3 regions of the Dyadobacter pollutisoli genome follow, and region 1 is predicted to be linked to each of the others. Evidence: riboswitches for the same ligand, from Rfam matches in the RefSeq annotation. Region 1 holds a riboswitch; each other region holds the start of a gene.

Region 1 (8,094 bases):
TCAGCTACTGGCTTCATATCTGAGAATCCCGATCGTTACCAACCATATCGAGCTGAACCTGATGAACACTTCGGCGATTGAGGATGGCCGGATCGATTTTATCAAACAGAGTTTCAGCAAACCGCTGGCATGGGCGCCGCTCGCAGGTGGAAAAATCCTGAACGGTACCGACGAAAAGGCTGTGAGGCTAAGAAGCAAGCTGGAAGAAATTGGCAAAAAATATGACGCTAATATCGAGCAGACTGCTGTCGCCTGGCTGATGAAATTGGGTACATTGCCTATAATCGGCTCATTATCGGAAACGCGGATCAGAAATGGCGCGAGTGCATCTGATATCAAACTAAGCCACCAGGACTGGTACGAAATATATCAGGTTGTGGGGAAACAATAGATTACGATGGAGTATTGTTTGCTATTTTGTCAAAACAATACTCCATTCATTTCCACTGAAAACCTTATATTTCTCTGAGAAACTTCCCATGTTGACTCCGAGAGAAAAATTGAGCAGGCTATTAAAGTAGCCCACATTCTCCCCTTCTTTTACCTCTCCAAAGGTGTTTACATACCGCACCTTGCCTTCGTAAATTTTATTTTTCAGGTGAAAAACCTGCACATGAACGTCATCCCCGATTTTGACATTTAGTTTATTGAAAACCTCTTTGTCAATATTAGTCCACACATTACCGTACTGAATGTCCAAAATAGGGATTCCACCTGACACTTCGCCATTTTCAAAAGACGGCTTCTGATAGGCAATGGATTCGATTTTGCCAGGCAACTTCGGCCCTACCTGAGAAAGGGAAATCACCTTCGCAGCAAGCCGCGCTCCGGTAAACGCATACACATCGCGACCGTGAAAAGTATAGGATTCGTTCGAGTTTTTACGTCTGTTAACCGCTTCATCTATTTCATGAACCTCCTCTATACCAAGCTGTTCAGCTACCAATGTGAGTGTACCATTGTCGGGCGTGACAAAGTAGTGCCCTGATTTGGTCAGCAATACCACAGATTTTCTTTCAGTACCTACTCCCGGATCTACTACGGAAACAAAAACGGTGCCTTTTGGCCAGTAGGGCGCGGTTTGCACCAATCGATACGATGCCTCCCAAATATTGTAAGCCGGTATCTCATGGGTCACGTCGAATATCCTGAGTTCCGGCGAGACTCCCATTGCCACGCCTTTCATTGCCGAAACGGCACCATCTTTCAAGCCGAAATCTGACTGAAAGACGAGCATATTGTTTTGTGCAAATGCATTGGATATGGCCATCATCACAGCCGCAACTGCTACCAGATAGCTTTTGAATACCTTTTTATTGAAACCAGAATACTGAACCCTTTTCATAAAAACCCCTTTCTTATTGTTGATATGATTTAATCCTTCAATTGCTTGGCGTCTAGTTTTCTAATGATCTCTTTTTTGTTAAAAAGTAGCCTCCAAACAGCAAACGGTATTTCCTGACCCTTCATACAGGTTTTGCAAACATCGCTTTCGGCCGAAACGGGTGCATTGTAAACCAATAATGTGTCACTCAGTTGTTGCAGGTTATCGCTCGCAACTGACTTATTTTTGGCACTATACAAATATGCATCGAGTATCTCTCTTTCCTTTACCGCCAGGTCCTGGTTTTTAAGGTCAGCAACTCCCAGAAGTTCCACTTTAACACCGTATTCTTTTTGTAAAGCCGCGATTACAGGGATTGCTCCTACATTCTTACAAAGCTCTCCTGCTTTTTCAGGGTTCTTTTTCAGCTCGCTTTTCAATGACTTTTCAGCTATCTGGGCAATTTTCTTTCCCCATTCATCTGCCGAATAAATCAGCTGCGTATTGGTAACCCGCTTGATTTGCGTCGCCTTGATCTCCTTGTTTAATTCTTTGGTATTTTCTACGCGGTTTCCCAGATCACATCCGGTCATTAAAATCACCATGATGCCGCAGTACAGTATTTTTTTCATTTTCTGATCAATTAACAATTCTTCCACACCATTCAACCGGTTGATGTTCACAAGTTACGCCGAACGTTTGAAAAACATTCATTTGCCTAAAATGCGTATCTTTGTGCCCCGAATGAGTCGTGCCAAAGATATTCAATAAAAATGATCGATAAATTAGAAGCCATAAAAGAACGTTTCGAAGAAGTTTCGCAACAAATCATACAACCGGAAATTGTGTCGGATTCTACCCGTTATTCCAAAATCAGCAAGGAATATAAGGATCTGGGCCGGATTGTGGAGCAATATGCATTGTATCTGAAACTTCAAAAAGATATCGCTGGCACGAAAGAACTGATCGCGACTGAAAAGGATGAGGAACTGAGAGAAATGGCGAAGGAGGAGCTCGACGAGCTAGGCCCGAAACTGGAAGAACTCGAACAAACGATCAAGGAATTGCTCATTCCAAAAGATCCTAACGACAGCCGTAACATTATCCTCGAAGTAAGAGGCGGAACCGGTGGCGACGAAGCTGCGATTTTTGCCGGAGACCTATTCCGTATGTATCAGCGTTTCTTTGAGAAAATGGGCTGGCGCGCTTCTATTATGGACTTTACCGAAGGTTCCAATGGCGGATATAAAGAGATTATCTGCAAAGTCGAAGGCGAAGACGTTTATGGAAAAATGAAGTTTGAATCGGGTGTACACCGGGTTCAGCGCGTACCGCAAACGGAATCCCAGGGCCGAATCCATACATCGGCAGCATCAGTAGCAGTATTACCGGAAGCGGAAGAAGTGGATGTGCAGATCAATATGAATGACGTGCGTGTGGATACTTTCCAATCGTCAGGTGCGGGAGGACAGTCGGTTAACACGACTTATTCTGCGGTGAGGCTGACCCACATTCCGTCGGGACTGGTGGTAAGTTGCCAGGACGAGCGTTCTCAGCTCAAAAACAAGGACCGTGCGCTAAGCGTTTTACGGTCAAGACTCTATGAGATCAAATTGAAGGAACATAACGATGCTATCAGTTCGCAACGCAAGTCAATGGTGGGAAGTGGCGACCGTTCTGATAAAATCCGTACTTATAATTATCCACAAAGCCGCATTACCGATCACCGCATTGGTTACACGGTTTATAACCTTCCGGCTGTTATGGAGGGCGATATCGGAGAATTTATCGAAAGACTAAGAATCGCTGAAAACGCAGAGCGGATGCAGGAGGGGGAAACGGTTTAGATTATTAAGTCCCGTTTAATAACAATGTCTTCCATCTGGTAAGTGAAATGTTGATCCTTAAACGAAAGATTGACTACTTCTAAAATATTCGTTTTCAAATCTTCAAAATCGTCTCCCTCTGTTCCAATAAACTTACCCTGAATCAAAGTATGGGCACTGTATCCAATGTCCTCTTTGATAATGTTCATTGTAATCACCGGTCTTTTCATCGGTTAGTTATTTTGAGGGATACAACCCAGCATAAGTCTTGGATTTGTAGGTGTCGAAATCCTCTTTTTTGTGATAATCTTCCCCGATGAATGTGATCACCTGGTGAAATTCTTTGGCTTTCATATAGCCGGGCAGTGGCTGGATCATATTGAATTGATCGTCAAGGAAAACGGTCGTGGGGTAGCTGGGCTGATTATTGGTGAGCGCCAATGCTATTTCATTAATCCCTCTTCCGCCCTCAGCCAGGTATTTGAATTTTTTATCTCCCAATGTAATGGCTTCTTTCTGTTCTGCGTCCAGCTTTACCGCGTAAAATTTTCTGTTCACGTACTCAACTACTGCTTTGTTTTTGAACGTCTCCCGGTCCATTACTTTGCACCATCCGCACCAGTCCGTGTAAACATCAATTAGTACCTTCCGCGGCTCCTTCTGAATTTTCGCATAAGCTTCTTCAATGGTCAGCCACTGAATTCCTTCGGCCGGACGATTGCCAGAGTCTGCTTTGAAGCCGGTAGACACCGCTAGCAGCGTCAGAACAAGAAGTGAAGAAGTTATGAATTGTTTCATGATTTTTTTGATTTCTCTTGGGAAACAAATTTCAGCATAAAAAAATTGTTTATCTGCTTTTGGCAAAAGAAACCAATATCCCTCCGATCACTATCAGCATCATTCCGGTAATCGTCGAGAGCGACGGAATGGATTCCCCCATCAAAAATCCGATCAGGACTGAAAAAAGAATATTGGAATAACCGACGGCTGCCACTCTTCCGGCTTTATCAAATGTGAATGATTGTGTCAGCATTTTCTGGCCCATTAATGCGGTTAATCCCAGCGCCAGAAAGCCCAGCCACTGCCATACATTTTCAGGCCATTTGAATGTACCTATCAAAAAATCAAGATGTTCCATCGGGTAGTAAGTCCCTACCAACATGGATAGTATTGGCATGATGATCCCGCTCAGCATAAAGGACAGAATAATCGCCCGGGTATCGTACACCACACCCAATTGACGGATCGACAGATATGAAATGGCGGTGAGCAACGCATTACCCAGCCCCAGTGCATTGTCCCGCATGGAAATGGACAGATCGGGACGAAAGACGAAGAGTATCCCGGTGAAACCGACAAATATAGCTGCCCATTCCTTGGAATTGAGCGTTTCTCCGATCAACAGCCAAGAAAACAAAGCCAGAAAAATAGGATAGGTATACTGATAGGTAGAAGCGCGGCCCAGTCCCAGCGTCTGAATTGCGTAGAAAAGCATATAAAGCGACAATGTTCCAACTACTCCCCTGAAAATCAGCAGTCCCAATTTACCTCCTTCTTGTCGCATCGGCCGTCGCCATACGCTGGTAATGATGAAAACTACACCGACAATATTTCTAAAAAACACAAGTTGTACAATGTGAAACTCCTTACCCAGCCATTTAGAAATCGCGGAGGTCAATGCAAAGAAAAAGGCCGCTCCCAGCATGAGATAAATGCCTTTAAAGGAAGCGGTTGCAGGGAGGTTGTCAGTAGTAGCGGCCAAAAACAAACGGATTTGCCCCAAATATAGCGCATATCCTACACAGTCGAAAGTCCTTCCAATTGCTTATCTTTGTGGCGTTTGGTGCCATAGCGCTGCCTCAGCAGCAATTAGGCTTAATAGGGAATTCCGTGGTAAACCGGAAGCTGTCCCCGCAACTGTAAGTCTGTTCCAATTGATCCAATCTTCGTGGCCACTGTAAAACGGGAAGGCCGGGGATCAAAAGACGAGCCAGGAGACCTGCCATAATGATTCTAAACTTTTGTTTTCGGTGGAAAAACAAAGGGATATTTGCCCAATTCATCCATTTGCCCAGGTGATCATTGACCGGTGGTTTTTCATGGCCGTTACTGTATCCATTTGCATTTTTCTTTCGGAGAATCTTTTGGCACAGAAAGATAGCGTGCAACTGGAACCGGTAACTGTGAAAGGATTTGTTCCTGAGAGATTCATGAGCGGCCTCAAAATACAGAAAATAGATTCTGCTACATTGACACAATTCCGGTTTGGCAACATCAGCGACCTGCTTTCACTCTATACACCCATTGCATTTAAAAATTACGGCCCCGGCCAGCTGAACACCGCTTCCTTTCGGGGAACATCGGCTAATCATACGGCAGTGTTATGGAACGGGCTGAACATTAATTCGCCGATACTTGGCCAAAGTGACTTTTCCACCATTCCTGTTGCCGGTTTTGACCAATTGTCTGTTCAATATGGCTCATCTGCGAGCGTAGTAGGCAGTGATGCAGTCGGCGGCAGCATTTTATTGAATAGTAATGCAATCCATGAAGGTATGCACCAATCCTTTGGCAGACTGCAGGAAAGCTTCGGTAATCACCAAATGCAATACACAGGCCGGTATGCAGCAGCCATAAACGACAAATGGAATTTTTCCGGGAAAACCAATTTGTACTTCGGCCGGATGAATAACGATTTCCCGTATTCAGAGCGAAGAAAATATACATTGCTACCATCTGAAAGCTCACAGAAAGGTATCGTTCAGGATCTGTTTTTTCAATCCAAAAATGACCAGGAAATATCCGTACATGTGTGGCTAACGTCTAACCGGTTAACCCTCACACCTGATGACCAGGCAGGTAGGGAGCTTACGCAGACGGAGGCCTATCGTACAATGCTGCGTTACCGGATCAAAGATCTGACTTTCAGAACTGCCTGGGTGCGGGACGTGATTGACTATGCGAAAGGCGACTATGCCTTGCTCGACCATGCTGTGGCAGACAAGTTTTCCAGCCGGGTTGAGAAGGATTTTCAATGGGATTTAAGGAAGTCGGGAAGTAACATTCAAATGAAGGTCGGAGGCGAATGGACCCATTACCGGGCACAAGTGGCTGGTTATGGAAAATCGCTCATTACCGAAAACCGGGGTGACCTCTATGTCCTCACACGCTGGCAGGCTACGCCTCACTGGCTGGTGTCCGCCAATATGCGCCAGGCATTTATGACGCGTTTCAATCCACCATTCACACCATCAGTTGGTACTGAATATCAGCTTCTTCAGAACATTAATTACAGCTTAAAAATGAAGGGTTCTGTTGGAAGAAGCTACCGTGTACCCACATTGAATGAAAGATACTGGAAAGAACTTGGCAACCCGGACATTAAACCGGAAAGTGGCTGGAACAAGGAGATAGGCTTGGAACAGAGCTACCTCGCCGGTATTAATCAAACATTCACCACTTCACTTACCGCTTATCATAACCGGGTCAGGGACTGGACTTACTGGAATCCTTCCAAAAGTTATCACGTGGAGAATTTGCAGCAGGTACTGGCGCGGGGAATTGAACTGCAACTGGGATGGAGAAATCATTTTCAAAGCTGGAAATCCGGGATCAATTTGGGATATGCATTGAACAAAAGCTCGCAGGAGAAAGCTTATGATGCTTATTCCGTCGACATTGTCGGCAAGCAGCTGGTTTTCGTCCCGATGCATTCAGGTAATGGGAATGCATTTATCCAATATAAAAATACCAGGATCACAGGCCAGGTACAGACCATCAGCAAGCGGTTCAGCACTTTTGATAATTCGCAGTTCCTGAACGGTTACACCTTGGCTAACTTACTGGCCGAAACGACAATTTCTTTGAATAAAATAAAAATGCGTTTTCAGGGGCAGGTCAACAATATTACCAATACATTTTACCTAAATGTCAGAAACAATGCGATGCCGGGAAGGAGTTTTGCGTTAAGTTTGACCATGAGTTACGATTCGAAGACCAAATTCTTTCAATAAATAAAACAAAAATGAAAAAACAGTTAACCAGATTAGTAGCAGTAACATCCTTATCTATTTTAGCCTGGTCGTGTAACCAAAGCGATCCAGCTCCAAAAGGCGATTATATACAAGGTGTATTTGTGATCAATGAAGGTAATTTTTCACAGAACAATGGAGCTATTTCTTTCTTTGTAAGAGAGCAAACTGTTTCGGAGGCTGATATTTTTTCCAAAGTGAATGGTACTGCATTGAAAGGCGGCGTACAGGGTTATGCCGCGGTGGGCGAAAAAGGTCTGATACTGGTTGATAATTCAGCTGCCGGCCTTGATAAGGTTGAGATCATTAATAGCAATACATTTAAATCGGAAGCGACTATTGGCGCGCCGGACATAGAAAACCCCCGCGAAGTTGTGATCGGAAGCAACAATACCGCTTACGTTTCATGCTGGGGCACCAATGCTAGCTATACCTTCAAAACGGGCTACATCGCTGTCATTGACCTGAACACCAACAAAGTGACCCGGAAAATTGATATTGCAGCCGGCCCTGAGAATATGGTTTTCAATGCAGGAAAGCTTTTCGTAGGAACCACTTCGTTCGGTACCGACAAGAACCTGTATGTTATCAACACCGGGACAAACATTATTGAGAAGTCTGTTCCTTTGGACATCGCACCTAACCCGATCGGTATTGATGCCAACGGAAAGCTTTGGGTCAATACTGGTATCAAAGCATTGAAATTGAATGCGGATACTTATGTCACGGAGGCAACACTGACAATTGGTACTAACGCTACCAAAATAGCTTCAAATTTTGCATTCAGCTCTGATCGCAAAACCGTTTTCTTCGTATTGTCTTATTTTGACGCAAATTATTTGAGCCACGGAGAAACATACAAGTTCGGTGTCAATGATGCTCAGATCAATGTAACGACTCCATTTATCAAACG
Region 2 (8,094 bases), 3.6 Mb from region 1:
AATTTTAAATTAACGATTACATAATTTTCCAGAAGTACTGGGGCAACATGAAAGGGCTAGATTTGACAAACATATCCAGGAAAAAAGAGAATGTCCAAAGTCTACGCTTCTCCCATTACCGCTTTGTTGCTAATCTTAATGCCTTTTATTTTCAGCGAGGCCCCTTTACATGTTTCTTCCAAAAGGCATCTTGCTTCTTTAAGTATTTCGGATTCCGGCAGCTTTTCAGCGATCACGTATAACATCGCGGGGCTGCCCGAATTCATTTCAAGCGCGGTTACCCGGCGGGCTGTCAGTATTGCCGATATTGGCGGGCGGCTCAATTCGTACGACATTGCGCATGTCCAGGAGGATTTCAACTACCACAAAAATCTCTGTGAAAGTCGCAACCAGCATTTCTACCGCACACAAACCAAAGGCGCGGTACCATTTGGTGACGGCCTGAATACGCTATCGAAATACCCGATCCACCGTCTCAGCCGCATCCGCTGGAACGACTGCACGGGAGCTGACTGCCTGACGCCGAAGGGATTTACTTATACTCAGATACAGGTTGCGCTGGGCGTGTTCATTGATTTTTACAATGTACATGCCAATGCTTATAACCATCCGGCGGCGGCCAGGGCGCGATGTGGGAATGTTCGGCAGCTTAGCAGCTACATTGCCAGTCATTCAAAAGGCCACGCCGTCATTGTCATGGGAGACCTCAACGGACATTATAGCTTTTCAAAAGATAATATTCATACGTTGCTCAAAAATAACGGTTTAGCGGATGCCTGGGTGTTGTTGCAAAACAAAAATGAAATGCCCGGTCACGCAGATTCGTTGCCGGCAAGCAATATTCTCGACATCGGGCAGGGCACTGAAACTATTGACAAAATTCTGTACCGAAGCTCTGAGGACCTCATGCTGGAACCGGGAAATTATAAACTGGAAAATGAAAGCTTCCGAAACCATACGGGATTGCCACTGTCCGATCACCATCCGGTAAGCGTTTCGTTTCAATGGAGGAAACGACAGGCACGGATCGCCAGCATGTAGTCGCGCAGATTCCACGGGTAATATTTCACCGGTAGTGACCTTTTATGATTTATATGATCTACTAGATTTTATTAATCATGACAAATTCGCGACGAAAATTTATCAGTTCTGCTACCGCTATTGTGGCGGGCGCAAGCATTTCAACGGTATTCCCGTCTACATTGTCGGCTTTTCCTAAGCTTTCATCTCCCGCAGATACCATCCGGATCGGTGCCATAGGTGTGAATGGAATGGGTTGGTCGGATCTTACGGCCATTTTGAAAAACCCCGGGGTTGAATGTGTGGCGTTGTGCGACGTGGATAAAAATGTCCTGGACAAGCGCGCTGCCGAACTCGCTGCGAAAGGAATGAAAGTGAAAACCTACGCCGATTATCGTGAATTGCTGAAAGACAAAAATATAGATGCCGTGGTCATCGGGTCGCCGGATCACTGGCATTGTTTGATGATGGTAGAGGCTTGTCAGGCGGGGAAAGACGTATATGTCGAAAAACCCATCGGAAATTCTATCGCGGAATGCCGTGCTATGGTTGCTGCGCAGAAGAAATCGGGCCGGGTGGTGCAGGTAGGGCAGTGGCAACGGAGCCAGAAACACTTTCGGGATGCGATGGATTTCGTGCATTCGGGTAAGCTGGGTAAGATACGGCTGGTGAAAGTATGGTCGTATTTTAGCTGGGTAACACCTATTTCCAAGCTGCCTGATGGTACTCCGCCAGCCGGGGTTGACTACAATATGTGGCTGGGGCCAGCTCCTAAAAGACCTTTTAACCCAAACCGTTTTCATTTCAATTTTCGCTGGTTCTGGGATTATGCCGGCGGGCTGATGACTGACTGGGGCGTTCATTTGCTGGATTATGCGCTGCTGGGAATGAAAGCCGAAATTCCGAACAGCATTATGGCGGCGGGAGGTAAGTTCGCGAATCCTGATTCCGGCGCAGAAACGCCTGATACGTTGACTACTGTATATGAATTCGGCGATTTCAACATTCAATGGGAGCACGCCATTGGCATTGACGATGGGCCATATAACCGCCAGCACGGGATCGCTTTCATTGGCAATAATGGCACACTTGTCCTCGACCGGAATGGATGGGAGGTGATACCGGAAGGTAAAAAAATGGAGGCGGTGGCACTGCAGAAATCGTCGGACAATGGGCTGGACCTGCATGCGAAAAATTTCATCGAAGTGGTCCGTTCCCGGAAATTGGAGGACTTGCACGCGCCGGTCCAGGTGGGGGCTGACATTGCTATTTTTTCGCAGATGGGAAATATTGCTTTCCGTACCGGCAAAAAATTGTATTGGGACAAACAAAAAGGCTTGTTCACCGATGCTGCGGCCAACAAATTCATTGCCAAAGAATACCATAACGGTTATAAAATACCTTCTGTTTAAATGACTAATCCCATCATGAAAGCCAGACTGTTTACATTATTCTGCGGCCTGATCCTGCTCTCTTCGAATGTACATTCGCAAACATTAGCGAAGACGGTAGTGGCAGATAAGCGTCCAAAAACCGATAGAAAAGCTGTTGAAAAACGATACCTGTACGTAGCCACGCCCGGCATCCGCGACTACCTCGGGTATGGTGGGCACGGGCTGCTGGTTTTTGATATGAACGACAATCATCGTTTTGTCAAAAGGATCACTACCAATGGATTGCACCCCAACGGCAAGCCGTCCAATGTGAAAGGCATCGCGGTCAGCATTCCGCTCAACAGCATTTATATCAGTACGATAGAAGGCTTGCAGCGCATTGACCTGACGAGTGAAAAGGTGATATGGGAAAAGACTTATGAGGGAGGATGCGACCGGATGTCGATTTCGCCGGACGGGCAAACCATGTACCTGCCGTCACTGGAAAAGGGTTTCTGGAATGTAGTCGATTGCAAAACCGGGGACATTATGAAGAAGATCAATGTCCATAAAAGGGCGCATAATACCATTTACGGGCCGTCCGGGAATTTTGTTTACATGGGCGATATTGCCAGTCCGTGGCTGCATGTGGCAGATCCCAAGACTCATACGCTGGCAGGGAAAGTTGGGGTTTTTGCCAATAACATCAGGCCATTCACGATCAATGCGAAGGAAACGATGGTGTATGTGACGGTGGATAGTCTGCTCGGTTTTGAGGTAGGGGATTTGAAAAAAGGCACTAAAATCGCGCATGTAGCCGTGGAAGGATGGGAAATGGGCCCCGTGCGTCGCCACGGAAATCCCAGTCACGGAATTGGTCTTACGCCTGACGAAAAAGAGCTTTGGGTTTGTGATGGGCATAATATGCGGTTGCACGTATTTAAAGCGACGGCACCTTACCAGCAACTGACGACCATTCCGGTGCAGGATATGCCCGGCTGGGTCACATTCAGCATGGACGGGAAATACGCGTATCCGTCGAGCGGGGAGGTGATAGAGGTGAAGACCCGCAAGATTATTTCTACATTGAAAGACGAGTTCAATAATAGTGTGGCCAGTGAAAAAATGGCCGAAGTGCAGTACAGCGGCAACCGGGCTGTGCGTGCGGGCGACCAGTTTGGGATCGGAAGAGCAGGCCAGGATTAATATGTTAATGTAAAAAAGCTTACTTTGCGCACTTAAAGTTCTTTGTCTTGCTTCTCCACAAAAATTGGTTCACGTCCACGATGTGAAAAATAGGGAACCGTGTTAAATTCACGGACTGTCGCGCAACTGTGAGTAACGATGATAAAACGTTACAAGTCAGATACCTGCCATTTTTTGTTTGATGATGCTTTCGCGTAAAAAAGCTAGTCAGGTCCGGATCATTTTCTGCATATCCTGTCAAGGATATTTGTGCGTCTTTGCGCGATGCTAATGCATAATTTCTCTTCTTTTCCTGTCTGATTTATTTCCGCCGCATGATCGGCAGCCTCTGAGCTTTTAACTTCTTTTAATTCATTTTGGATTACGGGAATGCTAAAAATTCTAAATCATATTTACAGGAAATGTTAAATTACTTATTGATTGATTCTCTTCTTTTGGGTGTACAGCATTCATTTGAACCCGACCACATGGCTGCTGTGTCTGTACTGGCTACCGGCAAAAATCAAAAACCGGCGGATCGTTTAAAACTAATCTGGCGCTCGTCCCACTGGGCACTGGGGCATTCATTTACATTGATTCTTTTTGCCTGCCTGGTTTTATTATTAAAATCCACCATTTCCTTAGATATAGCCGAGAAAGTAGAGCTGATTATCGGGCCCTTGATGATATGGCTTGGTGTACTTGCACTACGGCGAAATTTTCACAAAATAAATGTGGTAAAAGAACCATTGAATGCTAAAAAAGTAAGCCGATCATTTTGGGTAGGAATGGTGCATGGACTGGCCGGAACTGGCGGCGCATGTGCAGTTGCATTGACGCTCGCGGCGAGTGATGCATATACAGCAGTTTGGATTATCATACTTCAAAGTGCCGGAATTATTTTATCAATGTCCGCCTACGGATATTTCTTCGCATTTTCAATCAACAAATTTGCTGCTAAAAAAGAATCGGTGCTGAGAGCTATTAATTATATCGTTGGTTTTTTATCCATTACAATCGGAACAATCACATTATTGGAAGCATTTTAGATTTCGTTTTTGTAAAATCTATTTATTAATATGAACAAATCATATTAATAAATTTCACGGAATAAATATCCGCATACTTACTTTTTGTACAACAACTATCTGCCAATAAATCAAGTAGTTATACTTACTCATTTCAGTATAACTACTCTGTGATTTAATGTTGGTAGCAAGCTACATTTACTCAATATTTTATTGCTCCTGCAAGTCATCGCCACTACTTCTCATTTTTATTGACCAATACAAGATTTCCATTTTGTAGTTAGTACGCAGTCCAATTTCTATTCCGTATCGATAATTAACCTTTTATTACCATGAAAAAGATTTATGCTTTTGCGTTAATTTCTATGGGCATTATTGCCTTGCTGCAATTGGAGTCGTGTTTTAAGCCAACGCCGAACGGCCCGATAGCAGGACTTATAACAGGATATGTCTTTACGGAAGTTAGAATAAAAGACCAATCTGTTAAAAAAGTATTCTTACCGGATGTAATTGTCACTATTAAAAATACTTCCGGTAGTACAGTTGCAATTGACACTACGGAATTGGATGGTGGTTACCGCACGAAAGATCTTCAACCTGGTGATTACACGATTAATCTTTCTAAACAAGGATTTATCAATCAGAGTTATAAAACAACTGTTGAAAAAGCGACCAATCATCCGGGACAATTGAGAATTAGTTTTCGTGAGAATAATTACATTTTCGGTACCGTAAAATTAGCTGATGGTTTTCCTGCTATTTTTAAAAATGAAGTATTTGGGATTAGTTTTTTTACAACCGTTTTTGTTGATCTTGATAAAATAAAAAGTGCAGTAAGGTGTAATACTTCCGGAGAATTTATTTTAACAGGAGTACCACCAAAGGCAAGGTTTTCCATTACGGCTACTTGCCAGCGGGCAGTGGTCAATCAGACGGTACAGGCTAATGGTCAGGTGTATGACTTGGTTTTTAAAAATACAAAACCTGCTATTAAATACATTGTAGCATTCAATGAGAGTGGTAAGGCAGTGCTGCGCACTTTGCCTTCGACCAAACTGAAAGTTGTAGCAAATACATTGGACAAGGAAGGGCAAACCCTTACCTATATGTGGCTTCCCGGCGGAGATTATCCGGGCTCAACGTTTTCAAATAATGCTGAGGCGACATGGCAATTAACGGCCGTGAAAGCAAAAAACCTGCTGACATTACTAGTACTCGATGATTTTGGAGGGGCCGCATTTACCTCTTATTCAATTGATGACAACGACGGAAAAGTCGCATTTTCGGGTGTGGCGCTCAACATCGACGGGAGCGGGAAGATCCCCGGTGCTGTGATCACGATTAATGGGCAACAGGTGGCGGCAACTGACAGCAAAGGGCATTTCAGTGTGCGGGTCGATGAGGCGGAAAACAACCGCTATGTGCTCAATGTCGAGAAACCGGGATTCATGCTCAGTTCGACGATTTTCCAAAAAGAGGCTTTTGAACAAACATATAAATTGGTTAGCGCCACGGTGAAGGAATTTGATCCGGGAAATGACATTGTTTTGACGGAGGAAGAAGACAAATTCACCAGATTTGTCACTTTTGACAAAGAACAAAAACGACGCTCCCGACCAGCGGCGACCATCAAAATACCTGCCGGGAGTATTACAGACAGCAACGGCAATAAGGTATTATCAGCAGTGAATGTTCAGCTTCGTACCATTGACCTGTACAATTCGCAGGGATTAATGCCGGGAGATTATGCGGCTGTGGAAAATGGATCGGACAAAACATTGGTGAGTTTCGGGGCCATTGACGTACAAATACGAGATAAGGCAAACCCCACAAAAAGGTACAACATCAGCCCAACCGCCCTTGCGGACATTAATGTGCCTATTTCATCAGATATTCAAAGTGCTGCTCCGGCCAATATCGGGCTTTGGGACTATAACGAGAAGAGTGGGATCTGGGAGAAGATTACGACGGTCAATAAAAGCGGTGACAAATACGTAGGCACTACCAACAAGTTTTCGTCGATCAATACGGATGTCGCCATTACCGGAGGAACTTGCATTTATCTGCAAGACAATCTGAACAACCCGATTTTTCCGGGTGGAGATTGTGACGTAACCATTACGATCCCGACAGCCGGTGCGCCGAAAATCAAGCATGCAACCATCAGTGCGGCGGACCCGACATTGATCATAGCCCGACTTCCGCTGAACACCAACATTTCGATTGAAGTGAAAAGAGGTGCGGACATTGTGGCGGCCCGTACATTACTTACTTCCTCTGTATCCTCAGGTGCTGCCTCGGCTATTGATCCGGCCGATCCCGGAACTGTTTGTACCAATGATTTCTATAAAAAAGATCCGCCTCTTGCGGACGTGACATCTGCACCTTTTCTGAGTATGGTTGAAACGCTTACCGAGGCGCAGGCCATAGCTTATTACAGGTCCACTGGCGCCATTAAGGATACCGACGCCGACGGTGTATTTGAATTGAGTGAAGGAGAGACATTCGCCCAATGGAAAGCGAGGAACAATTTCGGGGCTGGTGATGACGCACACGCTTCTTATTTCAATGCGGGCGATTTAGGATTTCACCGGGCTATGCATCAAAAAGGTTCTGGTGGTCACATTGCCTACTATGTGTCCAATTATGCCAATGCTGTGCAGGCGGAGGACGATGTTTTCGGGACACGTTCGATTGTGCCCAATGCGACAGTTGCCATGGAATATGATATCAATGCGAACACCGGCGTCCGTGGAATTATCAAGTTCTACTTGTTCACAGGTCCCGCGGAGACGCTCAACACGCATGTAGACTTGGACGGAGGTGGCGAGAGATTTGTACCGGGCTTATGTATTGTTTGCCACGGCGGTCGGGAGATTGACTACTTGGCTGTGACCAGTTTGCAAGACTACTATAAGCTTAATCCCACACATTCACCCGCGTTTCTGGCATTCGATGCGCAGTCATTCGAGTATTCGGCAGCCCATGACCGCCCTTCGCAGGAGACGGAGCTAAGAAAGCTAAATCAGCGGGTTTATGATGCCAACTCGACACAGGCTATTAAGGATTTTCTGAATGCGGCGTATAGCAGCACCGGCACATTGGCGGGGAATTTCGCTGACAACAGTACCGCTGTGAACTGGCTCCCCGGGGCTACCAATGGCATTAATAATGCATTTTTCTATTCCCGCGTGGTCGGGCCTTCGTGCCGGACTTGTCACGCATCCAAATCGGCAAATGTCGTTTTGCAATTTAACACGCCGGGCGACTTTTCAGCATTTCCGGTGTGTGGGCCAGGAAAATATATGCCCAATGCCAAGGTTACGTTTATTAATTTCTGGACAAGCTCGAATCCTTATCAACCTGAGCAGCTACGGTTATTTGTCGGTGACCAAATTTGCGAATAACGATTGGGTGGCATTCATTTCAGAAAGAGTTCCATTCCCTCGCTCTGCTGGTTACGGAACCAGTCCAAAAAAAATATTGAT
Region 3 (8,094 bases), 2.8 Mb from region 1:
CCGAGATCCCTTCCCGCTGAACGGTATTGATGCCGGAAGCCGCTACATCCAATAAAATGTCTACCAAATGGTCGGCCAGCAAATTCACTTCGTCGATATAAAGTATGCCCTGGTGCGCGCTGGCGAGCAATCCGGGTAGGAATTTCTTCTTCTTTTCGGAAACGATGGCTTGGAGGTCAAGGCTACCCAAAATACGGTCTTCCGAAGCACCCAATGGCAGATCCACAAAGGGTACGGTCATATTTTCCGTTCCAAAACCTCCTTCCTGAGCCGTCAGGGGCATAATGGACGCAAGACCCCGTACCGCCGTCGTTTTGGCCGTCCCTTTTTCACCTTTTATCAACACGCCCCCGATAGCAGGATTGATGGCACATAATAGCAGCGCCTTTTTCAGTTTCGCCTGTCCGACAATGGCGGAAAACGGGTACAAATTCATATATCTTTTTATTTCAATTCATTAAAATCAACCTGTCTAATCAGCCCGGGATTCCAGCAGCTCCTCACCTTTCAGGTACAGTGCTTTCAATTCCTGCAATGCTTTTTCGGAAGGATTTTTCCACAATTCCCTTTGTACTGCTTCCAACAATCTTTCCGCAATGGCCTGCAATGCCCACGGGTTACTTTCCTCGAAAAACTGCTGCATTGCCTTGTCCAGCGCATAGGTTTCAGCTACTTTTTCATACATCCAATCGTCCACCACATTGGCGGTAGCGTCGTAGCCGAAGAGATAATCCACGGTCGCAGTCAGTTCGAGTCCACCTTTATAGCCGTGCTTTTTAATGCTCTGGATCCATTTGGGATTCACGACCCGGGATCGGAAAACGCGCAATGTTTCCTCTTTCAAATCCCGCACAACCGGTCGCGAAGTATCATGTGAATCGCCGAAATAATGCTTGGGCTGGCGGCTCGTGAGGTTGCGGATCGTGGCGATCATTCCGCCGTGGAATTGCAGGTAATCATCACTGTCGAAGATATCATGCTCCCGATTGTCCTGATTATGCAGTGCGACTTCAACGCGAGAAAGCCGCTCTTTGAAGTCTTCCCGGGCATCAGTTCCCTGCACATTCCGCGTATAGGCATAGCCGCCCCAGTTCACATAAGCCTGCGCAAAATCCGCATCCGTATGCCAGTTTTTCTCGTTGATCAATGGCAAAATACCCGCCCCGTAACTCCCCGGCATCGCCCCGAAAATCCGGTAAGCCGCACGCTCCTCAGCTTCTTCGACGGACAAACTGTTATCTTTTTGAAGTTCCGTCAGCTCTTTTAAATAATGTTTCCTGATGAAATTCCGCTCTAAGTCTTCGTTCAGCGCAATCACCATTTGCACCGCATCGTCCATCAGATCAATCAAATGCGGGAAAGCATCCCTGAAAAAACCGCTAATACGGGTCGTCACATCAATTCTCGGTCGCCCCAATTCTTCCAGCGAAATGACTTCCACGCCTGTAATTCGTCGGCTTTCAGCCTGCCACACGGGCCGCACGCCGAGCAACGCAAGTACCTCAGCTACATCATCGCCATGTGTACGCATAGCACTCGTGCCCCAGATGCTGATCCCAACACTTTCGGGGTAACGTCCTGTTTCTTTCCAATGCCGGTCGAGCACCTCTTTCGCCAGTTGCTGCCCCACCTCCCAAGCCGCCCGCGACGGCAATACACGCGGATCTACCGCATAGAAATTCCTTCCCGTAGGCAGGATATGCGCCATCCCCCGTGTAGGCGCCCCGCTCGGCCCCGCAGGTACATACCCACCCGACAGCCCGTGCAGGAGGTTCGTTATTTCTTCATCGGTTTTGGCAAGATTAGGAAGCAATTCCAGGCACACAAACTCCATGATACTGCGAATACCAGCCAGTTCAGGACTTGTAGGAACCATGTCCAGCGTCTCATAAAGGACCTGATCCAGCTTTTTTAGATCAAATCGATGATACGCGAGCATTCTGAAAAGGTGATTCCCCAGTTCGCCCAGCACTTCCAGGGCATCCGCCGCGGTAACCACCCGCCTGTCGGCTAATGCCTGAAAATGGTCGGATACTCTTTCCAGTTTTTCACCTTTATGATCAAGCAGCGTATTTATTTCAAATTGAAAAAGTGATGCGAGCTCTCCTTGCAACCCGGGAACATTAGCATTAGGCAGTCTGGTGAGCGATTGTAGCATATCTACCAGCGCATTGTCCTGAGGCATTTCACCTAATGTATGCAACCCATTACGAATCTGCGCCGCGCCTAGTTCGCATAAATAACCATCTATATCCTCTATCAAATGCGCAATGTCCTTTCCATCCATCTCAGTGAGACTGACGGGAACGCCTTCGGGCGTCATGTCATCGTCCCAATCATGTTTGTGGTCGCCGTGGTCGCGGCTGAGCATAGCAACGAGGTCAGTATCGAGGTTAGTTTGCTTGATCAAATCCCAGATCTGTTTTTGCAACAATGGTAATTTGGCCGGATCGAGGCTTTCTACCTGATAGTATTCATCGACGAGCTGCGTGAGCTGAGCGAGTTCGCCGTAGCTGTCAGCGGAAGTCATAGGCGGTGTCAAATGATCAATAATCACCGCGTGTGCCCGTCGTTTCGCCTGAGACCCTTCGCCCGGGTCATTGATAATAAATGGATAAAACAATGGCAAATCGCCCAGAAAAGCATCAGGAAAGCAATTTTCCGACAAACCAATCCCTTTTCCCGGAAGCCATTCCAATGTTCCGTGCTTGCCCACATGCACAATAGCGTCCGCACGCCAGCTGTCCCTGAGCCAGCGGTACAATGCATGGTAATGATGCGTGGGCGGCAAATCGGGCTGGTGATAAATGACGTCGGCATCCATTCCATAGCCTCGTGGCGGCTGCAATGCTACAAACGCATTGCCCAGATCCAGTCCTGCGAGTGCGATGTGATTTTCATGTACATAGGTTTCTCCCGGCGGTGGCCCCCATTGTTTTGTCATTTTTTGCTGCAATGCAAGTGGCAGCTCCTGAAACCAGCCCGCATATTGATCCGCGGAAACCTGACCGACGGCTTGGGCAAGCTGATCCGGCGTGAGATAATTTTCGTCGTAGGAACAGCGATCTATCAGCGTATGAATCAGCTCCGTTCCCGTAGCAGGAAGGTTATTGATCCGGTAACCCTCGGCCTGCATAGCGTGCAGGATGTTCATGAGCGAAGCCGGAGCATCCAGCCCGACTGCATTTCCGACCTGGGATGCTTTGGTATTGGAATTGGTAAAAATGAATGCTACCCTTTTCTGATTGTTTTTTAAATGTCTGAGTCTTGCAAAACGTACGGCCAGCCCGGTTACCCGTTCGATCCTGTCGTCCAGCGGCTCATAACCTTTTGTGTCCTTTCCCTTTTCTTTAAATGAGACCGGAACGGTGATAATGCGGCCGTCAAACTCAGGAATGGCAACATTCATCGCGGTATCCAGCGGATTCAGCCCACGTGCCGACGACTCCCAGGGCCCACGGCTCATTCCGCTGGTTATGGCCTGCAAAATCGGAACATTCAGGCCTATTAATGCCTCTGCTGGTTTGCTAACGGTACCAGCGGGCTGAATATCGGTGATCGCAAATGAAATGGTATTGATCAGAACATCAATGCGGAATCTGCCGGGCACTTCGAAAAATTCAAACGCAAATGGTATCCCGGTTTCAGGATTTGCTGTTTTCAATGATGATGTAAAAACGGGTAGTACATTCACACCACGTTCTTCGAGCGACCTGATCATCGCATCCACAAAGCTAATGTTCCCGCTGATCCAATGAGCCCGGTAAAAGGTGATCGCAACGGTTGGAAGGCCCTTATCATAGTATTTCAACCAATCCGACATGTCTGCATTTTCAGGCAAATCGGGATGATAAATACCGTGTTCTGGCAAGTTAAGAGGCGATTCCGCTCCAAAACCGGTCAGTAGTAAATGATCTGATAAAAAATATAACAGTGATAAAAAGTTATGGTAGCCTCCTGCCTGTAAGTAGGCCAGTGTTTCTTGCAAAATGGCCGGAGAAACAGTGGAAACTGCCGCAAATTCCGGGTTTAGCTCGCCTGTTCCGCTGACGACTATCAAATGCTGCTGCCTTTTTTGAGCAAGATTGACTAGTTCTCTAAAACCGGGAATACTACTAAGCCGTCCGTGAATGCGGACAATGATGATCTTTGCCTCGGCCAGTTCCCTTTGAAGCAATTGCTCCATTTGCTCTTCACTTTTAATGGCCAGCAAACTAATACCCAACGTTTTGGAAAAATCATCGGGCAAGAGCTGCATAGTCCGGTTCAGCGTGAGCAAGTCTGTGTCCGCATGCGTCAAAAACACGATCCCTTCCGATGGCAATGCAGTTTGCCCGCCAATGGTAGCTGTTTCGGAGCCTTTCCAGGTATAGAAATGAAACACATATTCGGCCAGATCCGACGGCGGCACCAGGTAGCGATCCGCCTTGACCATACTATCAATGTAGTCGAAAATCGCGACGATTTGCCAGTCGTTATTGATGGAGTGAAACCATATCGAATGCCCATCGAACAGCAATGTCACCACGTTGGCCAGCGTGCAGGGGCCCAGGCAGCCTCCTTTCGTCATATGAACGACATTGCGCAGCTTTCGTCGCAACCATTCGCTTTTGTAAAGTTCTACCGGAACAGGCGCGTAACCTCTGTCGACCCGTCCGCAGCAGCAGGCATTGTAGCAATACGATAAATGTCCCCGGCGCTGCACGAGGTTAATCGCCTTGCCATCTGAACGGGTAACGCGCTGTCTTTTCATACTTCGGCTTTCGGCTGTCGGCTGTCGCCAGATGGTGATTGGCTTTCAGCATTAATGGCTGTTTTGATCAATTGTTCAATAAATTCGGGCTTGTCACCCCAGTATAAATGTGTATAGGATGCGAATGTATTTTTGGAGCGGTATAGCTTCGTGTCTACCGCTATTCCTTTTGCATTGGTAAGCGTAGCTGGCTCGGTTTGCAATTTTTCGTCCGATATTTTGGAATAATGAAACTCATGGCCGCGAATATCTTGCCCATTCCAATGCATGATCCTGTATCCCAGTATCATTTTTGCACTTTCCATCGAAGTGTTGCAGTTCAGCACGCCCGTCATCGGGAAACTTTCACCTTTGTTGGTCACAAGGGTTTTGCCCAGGTACATTAGCCCCCCGCATTCGGCGTAAGTAAGTCCGCCCTTTTGACAATATTGATGAATGCTTTCGCGCATGCTTTCATTGTCTGCCAATGTCTGAGCAAACAGTTCAGGGTAGCCGCCGGGCAGGTAAAGCAGGTCTGTTTCAGGCAAATGACTATCACGCATTGGACTGAACCAGGTTATTTCACCAAAATGAGATAGTACTTCGATATTTTGATGATAGGTAAATGAAAACGCTTCGTCACGCGCAATGGTAATCCTAAGTTTCGCGCTGGTTTGTGCAGCTATGGCCTCTTTTTTATTTTCTGTTTGAACAATAGGAAGACTAGTGATTTCAAGCAGCCTGTCGAGGTTTACGGTCAGCGGTATTTGTTCTGCCAGCTTTTGAATGATGGCTTCATAATCGGTTTCGGCCGAAATATGTAGTCCCAAATGTCGCGAAGGAATGCTCAGGTTTCTATTCTCAGGTAAATATCCCAAGGCCTCCACACCGGCATCTTCGCAGGCATCTTGTAAAAACCGGTAATGAGAAACGGTGTTGACAAAATTGAAAATGACCCCGACGACCCTTACATTCTTATTAAAATTTTTAAAGCCATAGATCAGCGGAGCAGCTGAATAGGCCATCGACCGGGCATTAATGACGAGGATCACCGGAATGTCGAGCAGTGTCGCAATCTCCGCGCTGCTTCCCACCATTCTATCCGCGCCATCGAACAGACCCATTACCCCTTCGGCCACCGATACATCTACTTTGCCAGAATAGTGCCAGTAAACGTTCTTCACGTGTTCGCTGGAAGCCATAAAAGTATCCAGATTGACACTTTGCTTTCCGGCGGCAGTGGTATGATGGATGGTATCAATGTAATCCGGCCCACATTTGAACGGCTGCACCCGCAGTCCCCGCTCTTTCAAAGCGCGAAGCAATCCTAGCATAATACTTGTCTTCCCGGAATTACTGGAAGGTGCGGAAATCAGGAAACTGGACGGATGTTCGGACATTCTTTAAATCTTTAAACCGATTTAAAGTTCTTTCAGTACTTTGGTAACGTCAGTGGAAATGAGGGGAGAAAAGAAAGGATTTTTAGAACGAAATGGTCATTCTGAAATCAGAAACGAGGTATTTCTGAAAAATATCCAAACCAGACTAAGCTTCAAATCGCGAAAGCGTTGTCAACATGGAAAAGGCAGGTCTTCTGACTTGTAACTTCCTTGCGGTGTTACTTACAGTTGCGCGACAGCTCGTGATTCTCACACGATTCCCCTCTAATGCATTGAATGCAAATCCTTTTCCTGTTGGAAAAATATTGTAAAGAACTTGTTTGGCTGTAAAGGTAAAAGATATTTCAAACTATAACCTTTGATCTCTTTTATAATCTTCGAGGTTGGTTACCTGAACCAGATCGTAGTATCTGGGAAACAACGGATTTAGAATGAAATTATATTCCTGAGGCATGACAGCACTTCTTGCCTTGATTCCAATGTGGGCGGGTTGTCTGAAAATTCGGTCTCCTGTGGTTTTGAAAAAACGCGTTGGGTCATTTTCTCAGGGAAATGAAAAATAAACTTCAATCATCCTACAAATTTATCTTTGCGATAGCGTTAGTTTTACAGGTATAAATTGTTTAAAAATAAAATATTTTATCACTTAAACTTGGATTTGTCTTAAAAATAACATCAGTTAATACCAGACGTATTCCCATTACCCTCTCCATAATATCCCCAACTTACTACCGCGTCTGAAATATGAAAAACGAACCCATACCTGCATCAAAAGCAGAAACAACTGACAAAAAATTAACATCTATTTTATATCTCCTTCAAACTCAACTTGAAGAGATGAAGGATGAGGCTGATAGAAGCTACGAGCTTCACAAAATCGGCGAAAAAACCGACTTGGTTAAGTACATCGAACAAAGACTGGATGATCCGTTTGGTGGCTTAGTTAAGATGTCCAATAATCTAGACTCTCAACTTAAGGATTTACTAAATGTGTTTGTCAAGCATTTCTTGAGGAGTAATCGCGAGCTGATAAGCTCTGCTTATCTGGACAAAACTCAACGAGAAGATCTTAACTATTCAATTATTCTAAACGAAGACTCTCTCGAATCTAGAATTGCGATCCTAAATTTCTATGAAATTTACGATCAGATAGAGCCTACTTTAAAGTTTCCGGTTCATTTCCAATTTGTTCCCGATCAATTAGCGGATCGTATTTCCTATAAAGAAAAATTAGATCTAAGCGATAAAGAATGACGGAACATTTAGAGCAGGCCACACACAATGAGAATTTTTGTGCTAATATTGAGAAAGAATTTTCTGAACAATTTTTTGATTGGAAGGTAACGGTACTTTTTTATGTGGCATTACACCTTCTAAAAGCTAGATCATCACAACTTAGTAGAGATATTGGAGAAACCCATTTCGATATAAATAAGAATGCAAATCCGAATCGAGATAATGTATTAAGGCTATCTAAGGGAGCCTGGGAGTTATATCATCTCCTATACAGAACCTCCCAAACTGCTAGATATGAGGGTATTACAGATTTTGATACATTTCAAGCTTTAAAAAAAGCAGACTATATAATTTGCCAAGAAGCACTAAGAAAATTTAAATTATATTTGAACGGTGTAGGGCTAAAATGTTGAACCCTGCCTATCTAATGATTAATTAAACTTCACCTGTAGATAGGCAAGCATTACCTTCTCGAACTCCTCTCTCTCCAATTTAATTCCTTAGGAGTACCCTCAGAGAACTTATACAGCCCGTACGTCAATATTTCAATGGTCAATACGAACAGATCAGGAGGTAGTTTCGGATCATCGACGTGAACGATTAGTCCATCACCGTGAGAAACCTGCTCTTGCCACAAGTTAAGAATAAACCCCTTCTTCAATTCGCCCGAGGATCTGATTGATCAGTTTAAGTTCGGTTGGCGTATTCATCAGATCAAATGGTTTT

What was found. A riboswitch is a leader RNA that binds a small molecule or an ion and turns the genes downstream of it on or off. The one in region 1 is predicted to bind cobalamin.
Positions count from the first base shown of each region.
Region 2: another riboswitch for cobalamin. It lies ahead of ON006_RS11945 (cytochrome c biogenesis protein CcdA); the one in region 1 lies ahead of ON006_RS26750 (TonB-dependent receptor plug domain-containing protein).
Region 3: another riboswitch for cobalamin. It lies ahead of ON006_RS15125 (cobyrinic acid a,c-diamide synthase CobB); the one in region 1 lies ahead of ON006_RS26750 (TonB-dependent receptor plug domain-containing protein).

Region 1 covers NZ_CP112998.1:6,460,066-6,468,159, reverse strand. Annotated here, with positions in the region: gene ON006_RS26785 (aldo/keto reductase) at 1-391, shown strand, start outside; gene ON006_RS26780 (SAM hydrolase/SAM-dependent halogenase family protein) at 413-1,345, opposite strand; gene ON006_RS26775 (hypothetical protein) at 1,375-1,956, opposite strand; gene prfA (peptide chain release factor 1) at 2,098-3,171, shown strand; gene ON006_RS26765 (hypothetical protein) at 3,168-3,380, opposite strand; gene ON006_RS26760 (thioredoxin family protein) at 3,388-3,948, opposite strand; gene ON006_RS26755 (DMT family transporter) at 3,998-4,912, opposite strand; cobalamin riboswitch at 4,975-5,172, shown strand; gene ON006_RS26750 (TonB-dependent receptor plug domain-containing protein) at 5,181-7,163, shown strand; gene ON006_RS26745 (YncE family protein) at 7,175-8,094, shown strand, end outside.
Region 2 covers NZ_CP112998.1:2,877,659-2,885,752, reverse strand. Annotated here, with positions in the region: gene ON006_RS11960 (exonuclease/endonuclease/phosphatase family protein) at 91-1,041, shown strand; gene ON006_RS11955 (Gfo/Idh/MocA family protein) at 1,119-2,432, shown strand; gene ON006_RS11950 (beta-propeller fold lactonase family protein) at 2,448-3,599, shown strand; cobalamin riboswitch at 3,648-3,785, shown strand; gene ON006_RS11945 (cytochrome c biogenesis protein CcdA) at 4,001-4,627, shown strand; gene ON006_RS11940 (carboxypeptidase-like regulatory domain-containing protein) at 4,939-8,013, shown strand.
Region 3 covers NZ_CP112998.1:3,702,726-3,710,819, forward strand. Annotated here, with positions in the region: gene ON006_RS15115 (magnesium chelatase subunit D family protein) at 1-436, opposite strand, end outside; gene cobN (cobaltochelatase subunit CobN) at 473-4,753, opposite strand; gene ON006_RS15125 (cobyrinic acid a,c-diamide synthase CobB) at 4,750-6,132, opposite strand; cobalamin riboswitch at 6,300-6,435, opposite strand; gene ON006_RS15130 (hypothetical protein) at 6,877-7,386, shown strand; gene ON006_RS15135 (hypothetical protein) at 7,383-7,781, shown strand; gene ON006_RS15140 (MbcA/ParS/Xre antitoxin family protein) at 8,007-8,094, opposite strand, start outside.